2 regions of the Marinobacter sp. THAF197a genome follow, and region 2 is predicted to be linked to the other one. Evidence: riboswitches for the same ligand, from Rfam matches in the RefSeq annotation. Region 2 holds a riboswitch; the other holds the start of a gene.

Region 1 (4,190 bases), 310 kb from region 2:
AGCTCGCGCACCGGTGTCCAGTCCAGGCGGCTGTTGGTGTTGAGCGACAGGTCCCCTTCCCGACGGTTCTCCTTTAACAGGTTGATGGAATCGATGGGTAGGATGCCTTGCTGCCAGAGGGAGCCTTCGTAGGTTTCATAGGCACCCCGTTCGCCGGCCAGGGTGGCGGAGGCGCGGATGGCGAAGTAGCTGAGTTGTTCCATGGCCACATCAGCAAACTCGACGGCTTCCGGGCTGGTGTAGGGCAGGCCCAGTTGGTAGAGGGCGTCCTGAAAGCCCATCAGGCCCAGGCCCACGGGGCGGTGTTTGAGGTTGGAGTTCTTCGCCTGGGGTACGGCGTAGAAGTTGATATCGATGACGTTATCGAGCATGCGAACGGCGGTGGTCACGGTGCGTTCCAGGCGCTGTACGTCCAGCTCGCCGTTGGCGATGTGGGCGGCCAGGTTGACCGAGCCCAGGTTGCATACGGCGATTTCGTCGGCGCTGGTGTTCAGGGTGATTTCGGTGCACAGGTTGGAGCTGTGCACCACGCCCTGGTGCTGCTGCGGGGAACGCAGGTTGCAGGGGTCTTTGAAGGTAACCCAGGGGTGGCCGGTTTCAAACAGCACGGTGAGCATTTTGCGCCACAGTTGTTTGGCAGGGATTTTCTTGAACAGTTTGATCTTACCCTGCTCCGCCAGCGCTTCGTAATGCTCGTAGCGTTCCCGGAAGGCGTTGCCGTAAAGGTCGTGCAGGTCTGGCGCATCGCTGGGGGAAAACAGGGTCCAGTCCCGGTCTTCGCGCATGCGTTCGATCAGCAAATCCGGCACCCAGTTGGCGGTGTTCATGTCGTGGGTGCGGCGGCGTTCGTCGCCGGTGTTTTTGCGCAACTCCAGGAATTCTTCGATGTCCAGATGCCAGCTTTCCAGGTAGGCACACACGGCGCCTTTGCGCTTGCCACCCTGGTTCACCGCCACCGCGGTGTCGTTGACCACTTTCAGGAAGGGCACCACGCCCTGGCTCTGGCCGTTGGTGCCTTTGATGTGGGAGCCCAGCGCCCGCACCGGGGTCCAGTCGTTGCCCAGGCCGCCAGCCCATTTACTCAACAGGGCGTTGTCTCTGATGGCACCGTAAATGCCTTCCAGGTCATCGCCGACGGTGGTCAGGTAGCAGGAGGACAACTGGGAATGGCGGGTGCCACTGTTGAACAGCGTGGGTGTGCTGGCCATGTAATCGAAAGATGACAACAGGTTGTAGAATTCGATGGCGCGGGCATTGGGGTCGTCTTCCCGCAGGGCCAGGCCCATGGCGACTCGCATGAAGAATACCTGGGGCAGTTCCAGGCGGGCCTTGTTCCAGTGCAGGAAGTAGCGGTCGTACAGGGTTTGCAGGCCGAGGAAACCGAACTGGTGGTCGCGCTCGGGGATGATGGCTGCGCCCAGGCGTTCCAGGTCAAAGGCGGCCAGGGCTTCGTCCAGCAATTCGTAGCGGATACCGGCGTGGATGAACGCGTTCAGGGCCTGTGGATAAACCTCTGCCAGCGGCTGGTTGCGGGGCAGGTCCAGGGCCTCAGCCGCTTCCAGGCGAAGCTGTTCCAGCAACAGCCGGGCGGTGACGGCGCTGTAGTCCGGCTCCTGCTCGATACGGCCACGGGCGGTCATGATCAGGGCGGAGAGCACTTCGGTTTCTGCAATGCCGTCGTACAGGTTGCGCAGGGCTTCGTCGACCAGGGATTCGCCGTCAATGCCGTCCAGGCCGGTGGCGGCCTGTTCTACCTGCAGCTTCATCAGGCCCAGGTCCAGCGGCGCCACGCTGCCGTCGGCTTTTTTCACGGTCAGGTGCGGGTGCGCTTCCATGGGCTCTTCGATGGCGCGCTTGCGGGCGTGCTCTTCCCGGTAGAGCACGTAAGCCCGGGCCACCTTTTGCTCTTCGGCCCGCATCAGGGCCAGTTCCACCTGGTCCTGAATGTCTTCAATATGCACTTTACCGCCGGCTTTCAGGCGCCGGCTGATGGCCTGCACCACCTGTTCGGTGACCCGATGCACGGCGTCGTTGATGCGGGCCGAACCGGCGGCTTTGTCGCCTTCCACGGCCAGGAACGCTTTGGTCACCGCCACACTGATTTTGGCGGGATTGAATCCAACCAGGGTGCCGTTGCGTTTAATAACTTGAAGGGACTGGGTATCGGCGGCCGGGGCTTCGGCCAGAGCGGTGGCAGACATGGGGCTTCTCCTTGTGCACGCGTTGTTAGTGCAACCTTCGCGTTCACAGGAGAAAAGACTTTCTGGCCACGGACGACACGGACTTTCACGGACAAAAAATGGGGCTGCCATCTTTTGAATATTTGTAGTCCGTGGGTGTCCGTGTCGTCCGTGGCCAATAATCCTTACCTGCTCACCTTGAAACGCGAAGGTGCAGTGTCTATCCCTGGCAGGTCTTCGGACTCAGGGGCGTGAACCTGTTGGTTCGGCCTTGCGTGGCGACTTCCCGGCGCTTGCCAGTGTCTTGATGCCACGCTCGTTCCCCAATACCGCTGCGCGTCAGTTCCGGATTCTCACCGGATTCCCGACTACCTTTATGTCTGAAGTGATCAGAGAATGATCACAACATATGGTAGTCAACCAAGGATTTGGTCACTATATACGGACTAATAGCCACTGACAAGGCACTTTATTGCAGGCCCGCTGTCTGCCACTGCAGTGGCCCGAAAACAAAAGGACAAGTCTATGAAGCGTTCATCACTGGCAGTCACTGCATGGGTGTTGGCTCTGCTATTGGCCAGCCCGGCGATGATGGCGCAGGCGCCTTTACTGCAACCCTTCTCCACCATGAGTTCATTATCTGATGGTTGGGAACCTCTGGAATTTCCCAGAATCGACCGGCACACGCGCTACGAGCTGGTCACGGACGACGGTGTTCAGGTGGTCAAGGCGACTGCTGATAACAGCGCCTCCGGCCTAATTGCCCGATTGTCGTTAGAACCCGGCGAATCGCTGATTCTGCGCTGGCAATGGAAGGTGTCCAATGTGTTCGACCAGGGTGATGCCCGGAAAAAGTCCGGCGACGACTACCCGGCGCGAATCTACGTGGCCTTTGAATTTCAGCCCGACAAAGCAGGCTTCTTTGAACGGGCCAAGCGCAAAACCGTGGAGGTGATGTTTGGCGAGTCCCTGCCGGGTAATGCCCTGAACTACATCTGGGCCAACCGGCTACCAGAGCAATCCATTGTCGCCAATGCCTTCACCGACCAGACCATGATGGTGGCGGTCAATTCCGGCCCGGAGCAAACCGGGGAGTGGGTCACCGTGGAACGGGATATTGTGGCGGATTACCGGGAAGCGTTCGGGGAGAACCCCCCGCGCATTGTTGGCGTGGCCATCATGTCGGATGCGGATAATACCGGTGAACGGGCAACAGCGTGGTATCGGGATCTGGTGCTTGAGCAGCCCTGAATGGCGTATCGAAAAAAGGCCCCGTATCGGGGCCAAACACGTGAAACGTCGAATCGGTTGTCAGTGGCTGATCATCCACGGCCGCATCGAGGGAAACATTTTCTTACCGTCTGCGGTGTAGAACAGCATGGATTTGCCCGGCTTCGGTGAGCCGCAACCACAACTTCGGCTGTGTTCCTTGTCGTGTGCCCTGCGATCGGCAGTCGAAAACACTGGTTCGTGTTTCGAGCGCTCGTTCCGGTCCTGAGCCGATCGTTTGGCCGGGTCCATGGCGGCAATCTCCGGGGGCAGCACTATGACTCGGGGTGACAGCGCCTGACAGGTCGGGCACTCCGCCGGCTTGGCACAGTCTTCCATGGTGGCCAGCTGGTGGAACAACCCGTGTTCCCGACATTTGTAGTCATACACAGGCATGTCGGTTACTCCTTGTCTTTCGACAGGGGCACGTCCATGCCGCCACTGACTTTCTTCTGTGGGCCATCCGCTGACGGGTTGATGTCGAAATCAAAGATGCCGGTTGGCAGCCAGAGCGTTGCACAGGCGTTGGGAATATCAACCACACCGCTGATATGCCCCTCCACCGGCGCACACCCAAGGATCGCGTAAGCCTGTGCCCTGCTGTAGCCGAACTTGGTCATGTATTCGATGGCATTCAGGCAGGCCTGGCGATAGGCCACATGCACGTCCAGATAGTGCTGGCCGCCCTCTTCATCCACCGAGATGCCCTCAAAGATCACATAATCGTCGTAGCGGGGCTTG
Region 2 (4,190 bases):
CAAGCCAGGAGAGCGGTGGGGTGGATTGTCAGCCGGGATGCAGCGGCGCTGTCCGACGAGGGGGTGGCCGCAGCTGCCTCGGAATCCATGCTGGAAAATGGTGCCGATGCGGTGTTCTCAAGTCTGTTCTGGTACCTGCTTGCCGGGCTGCCGGGTGTGGTTTTGCACCGATTGATCAACACCCTGGACGCCATGTGGGGCTATCGCAACTCCCGATTTCTTTACTTCGGTCGGTTTGCCGCCAGGCTGGATGACCTCATGAACTGGCTGCCTGCCCGGCTGACCGCCCTCACTTACGCGATGTTGGGAAGTACCCGGGTGGCGCTCCGTTGTTGGCGTACCCAGGCAAGAACCTGGGATAGCCCCAATGCCGGGCCAGTGATGTCCGCCGGGGCGGGCGCCCTTGGTGTGACCCTCGGTGGACCGGCGCCCTATGCCAACGGCATCAAGGAACGGCCAGTGTTAGGTCGTGGTCCCGGGGCCTCGGCAGCGACAATCGAAGGTGCCATTGCCCTGGTACAGCGTGGGGTAATGCTGTGGTTGTCGGTGCTATTCGTCCTCGCCCTTGCCTGCAGCTGGGTGGTGCGTGGAGGTGCAGGATGACGGCCTTCGACCTTCCTGAATCCCCGGAGCATGGCGGGCGGTTACAGGCTGCAATACAGCGTTGGGGCATTCCCCGCGAGCAATGGCTTGATCTGTCCACCGGCATCAATCCGGTACCCTGGCCGGTTCCGGCCATTCCACCGGAGGTATGGCAACGACTGCCAGAGCCGGACGATGGGCTGGAGGAGATCATCCGTTGCTGGGCGGGTGCGCCGGAACGGGCCAGTTGCCTGCCGGTGGCGGGATCCCAGGCGGCGATCATGGCCCTGCCTTCGGTGCGCACCAGGGCGCATGGTGTTGGTCGGGTGGCGGTGCCTGTGCCGGGATATCGCGAGCACGGTCATGCCTGGCGTCGCGCCGGTTTCGAGGTGGTGGCGATTCCTGAGCAGGCAACAGAACAAGACGATCTGACCTGGCTGGATTCTGTGGATGTGGTGGTGTGGATACAGCCGAATAATCCGACCGGGCAGCTGGTCGATCCGGCCCGTCTCCTGCTGTGGCACCAACGATTGCAGGCGCGTGGGGGCTGGCTGGTGCTTGATCAGGCCTTTGTCGAGGGAGAGCCCGGGTTCGGGTTGGAACCCTGGGCGGGCGCGCCGGGTCTGATACTTCTGCGATCACTGGGCAAGTTTTTCGGCCTGGCCGGGATTCGCGCCGGGGTAGTATTGGCCAGCCCGGAACTGGCCCGTGCGCTGGCTCTTGAATTGGGCCCCTGGACCGTCAGTGGCCCGGCGCGTTATTTGATGGCAAGAGCTCTGGCTGACAGGACATGGCAGGTGGAGGCGCGGGGCAGGCTGCAGACGTCACGGCTGCGGATGGACGGTCTGCTCAGGAAATCGGGCATGCCAGCAGCTACCGGCACGTTGCTGTTTCGCACGATCCATCACGAACACGCAGCATCAATAGCGGACGAGTTGGCTCATCGTGCCATCCTGGTCAGGCGTTTTGATGAGTCGTCAGCCTTGCGCTTTGGTTTGCCGCCCGATGAGTCCGGCTGGCAACGTCTGGGAAGTGCGTTGTCTGAATTAACATATCTCATTGACCACCCCCACCCTGGTTGATAGTCTTGCCGGCAATTTCAGGTGCTCTGAGCGTTCCAACCGGGCTGGCGATAGTCCGGCGAACGCAGTGAGTGAAACGGGAAGCCGGTGAGAGCCCGGCGCTGCCCCCGCAACGGTAATCAGGTGAAAGGCAATCCAATGCGCCACTGTGCCTCTGGCATGGGAAGGTGATTGCCCCGGAGCATCCGCTCCACCTGGAAGCCCGGAGACCGGCCTGGAATTTGGAGCCCATGAGTTCCAGACACCTACGTTGCGGAGGGCAGCGGCGGTGGGTGAACCGGCCAATGCAACTGATCGACGCCCCTCCACCCTCCGTCAATACAGACATTTCTCCTCCGCATTAATCAGTATCAACCGCACGGGTGAGTGCGGCGCGAAGCGAGTGAAGAAATGAAGCGTTCCCAAGTCTTGTCTGCCCTTGTGTTCATACCTTTTGCCCTACCGGCGACTGGTTCAGAATCTGAACCCGCCCCGGATACTCTCGAGCCTATTGTTGTAACTGCCACGCTTGGCCCCCGTACGGTGGGAGAAAGCCTGTCGTCGGTGACGGTCATCGAAGAAGAAACCATCCGTCGCGAGGCAGCTGCCGAATTTACCGATCTGCTGGCGGCGCAGCCCGGCATTGATCTGGTCACTAACGGGTCATTTGGCAAGAACACCAGTGTATTCACTCGTGGCACCGCGAATGATTCCACGGTCTTTCTGGTTGATGGTGTGCGCCTTCGCTCTGCTACCAGCGGTGGCGCGCCTTGGCAGTATTTTCCCGTTGATCTGGTCGAGCGTGTGGAAATCGTCAGGGGCCCCCGCAGCGCACTCTATGGCGCTGACGCGGTAGGCGGTGTCATTCAGGCATTTACACTGGATCCAAAGCATGGTGGCCGAGGGTGGGTTGAAACCGGAGCAGGCAATTTCAACACTCAGAAAACCAGTGCTGGCGCATCGGCGACTCACGGAGCAACCCGGTTCAGCCTCAGCGGGCTGCACAAGGAAACCGATGGCACCAGAATAGTGAAAGATGGCGAGGACAAAGGCTTTCGCAACACCGCCGGCGTCGGGCGTGTTGTGCATGAATTGCCGAGCGGAGGAGAGGCCAGTTTCGTCATAATGCAGTCAGAGGGCAATACTGAGTTTGACGGTGGCAACACGGATTTTATGATCCGGACCGTCGGCGTCACATTGAATACTCCTGTCAGTGATTATTGGGCGACGTCCATCCAGCTTTCCGAATCTGCTGACGAGCAAGAAAGCTTCCGCAGTGCCGGCGATTCTGTATTCAACACCAAAACCCGAACCGCACGATGGGAAAACACTTTCACCGCAGGCGTGCACGAGCTCGCAGTCGGGGGAGAGCTGCAATCCGACGAAGTGAAAAGCACCATCGAGTTCGATGAGAACAGTCGCACCAATGCCGCGTTATTCACCCAGCTGCGCTTAAACTTCGGCCCTTCCGATATTCAGTTGTCCTTTCGCGGCGACGACAACGAGGCCTACGGTCGACAGGAAACCGGCGGCATTGCCCTTGGCCACTCGTTTGACCGTTCCCACCGGGTACGGGTGAGTTATGGCACCTCTTTCCGGGCGCCTACGTTCAATGATCTTTACTATCCTTTGGAGATATTCGATTTCGGTGGCAGTTATGCCGGCAACCCGGACCTCAAACCGGAGGAAGGAGCGTCCGTGGAGTTGGGGCTTAGCGGTCGTTACGAACACTGGTACTGGGATGCCGCTCTTTATCAGCTGGACGTAGAGAATCTGATTGAACTCCAGAGCATCAGCGGTGATCTCCGGCCTGCCAACGTGAGTGAAGCCCGTATTCGTGGCGCGGAGCTGGCCTCAGGTCTGCGTTCGAATGGTTGGGATCTTGGGGTCAAACTCACCTTGATGGATCCGCGCGACCGTGAGACGGATAACCGCCTGCGTCGTCGCAGTCACCAATCGCTGAGGGTTGACCTGGACCGTCAAATGGGTGCCTGGAGCCTGGGAGGCACCGCTCTGGCCAGTGGTTACCGCTACGATGATGCTAATAATCAAAATCGTTTACCGGGCTACGTCACCTTCAACCTTCGTGCAGGGTGGGAATTTGCTCCGGACTGGACAGCACGGCTGACGCTTCAGAACGTTACGGATAAGGAATACGCGACGGCAACCCGATTTGATGGTTCAGGATACCTGGCGGCGGGCACCGCAGGGTTTCTTTCGGTTCGCTATGACTTCCGATAAAACTGCATAATCTTGCCGGGGAGGCGCCAGTGGGAAAGCTTAAGGGTGTGAGCATACTGCTCGGCTGGATGCTGTTGGCATCTCCGGCCCTGGCATCCTATGTCTGCGCCACGGATGATCTGGGCGAGGAGATATGCCTGGAACACCCGGCAAAACGCATTGCCGCACTTTCGCCTGGGGCGACAGAACTGGCATGGGCAGCGGGCGCCGGTGACCAGGTGGTTGCCGTGGTGGCTTACAGCGATTATCCCCCGGCAGCCCGAGAGGTCGCTTCAGTGGGTAGCCATACCCGCATGGATATGGAAC

The links. Region 2 has a riboswitch for cobalamin ahead of FIV08_RS01090 (TonB-dependent receptor domain-containing protein). Riboswitches for the same ligand answer to the same signal wherever they lie in the genome.
Region 1: it holds a riboswitch for cobalamin, as region 2 does, so the genes downstream of both, FIV08_RS19395 (ribonucleoside-diphosphate reductase subunit alpha) here and FIV08_RS01090 (TonB-dependent receptor domain-containing protein) in region 2, are expected to answer to the same signal.

What each region holds. Positions count from the first base shown of each region.
Region 1 is NZ_CP045324.1:4,201,785-4,205,974, forward strand. Features, by position in the region: gene FIV08_RS19395 (ribonucleoside-diphosphate reductase subunit alpha) at 1-2,201, opposite strand, end outside; cobalamin riboswitch at 2,391-2,589, opposite strand; gene FIV08_RS19400 (DUF3047 domain-containing protein) at 2,769-3,431, shown strand; gene FIV08_RS19405 (FmdB family zinc ribbon protein) at 3,492-3,845, opposite strand; gene fmdA (formamidase) at 3,851-4,190, opposite strand, start outside.
Region 2 is NZ_CP045324.1:243,429-247,618, forward strand. Features, by position in the region: gene cbiB (adenosylcobinamide-phosphate synthase CbiB) at 1-603, shown strand, start outside; gene cobD (threonine-phosphate decarboxylase CobD) at 600-1,664, shown strand; cobalamin riboswitch at 1,689-1,897, shown strand; gene FIV08_RS01090 (TonB-dependent receptor domain-containing protein) at 2,055-3,884, shown strand; gene FIV08_RS01095 (cobalamin-binding protein) at 3,914-4,190, shown strand, end outside.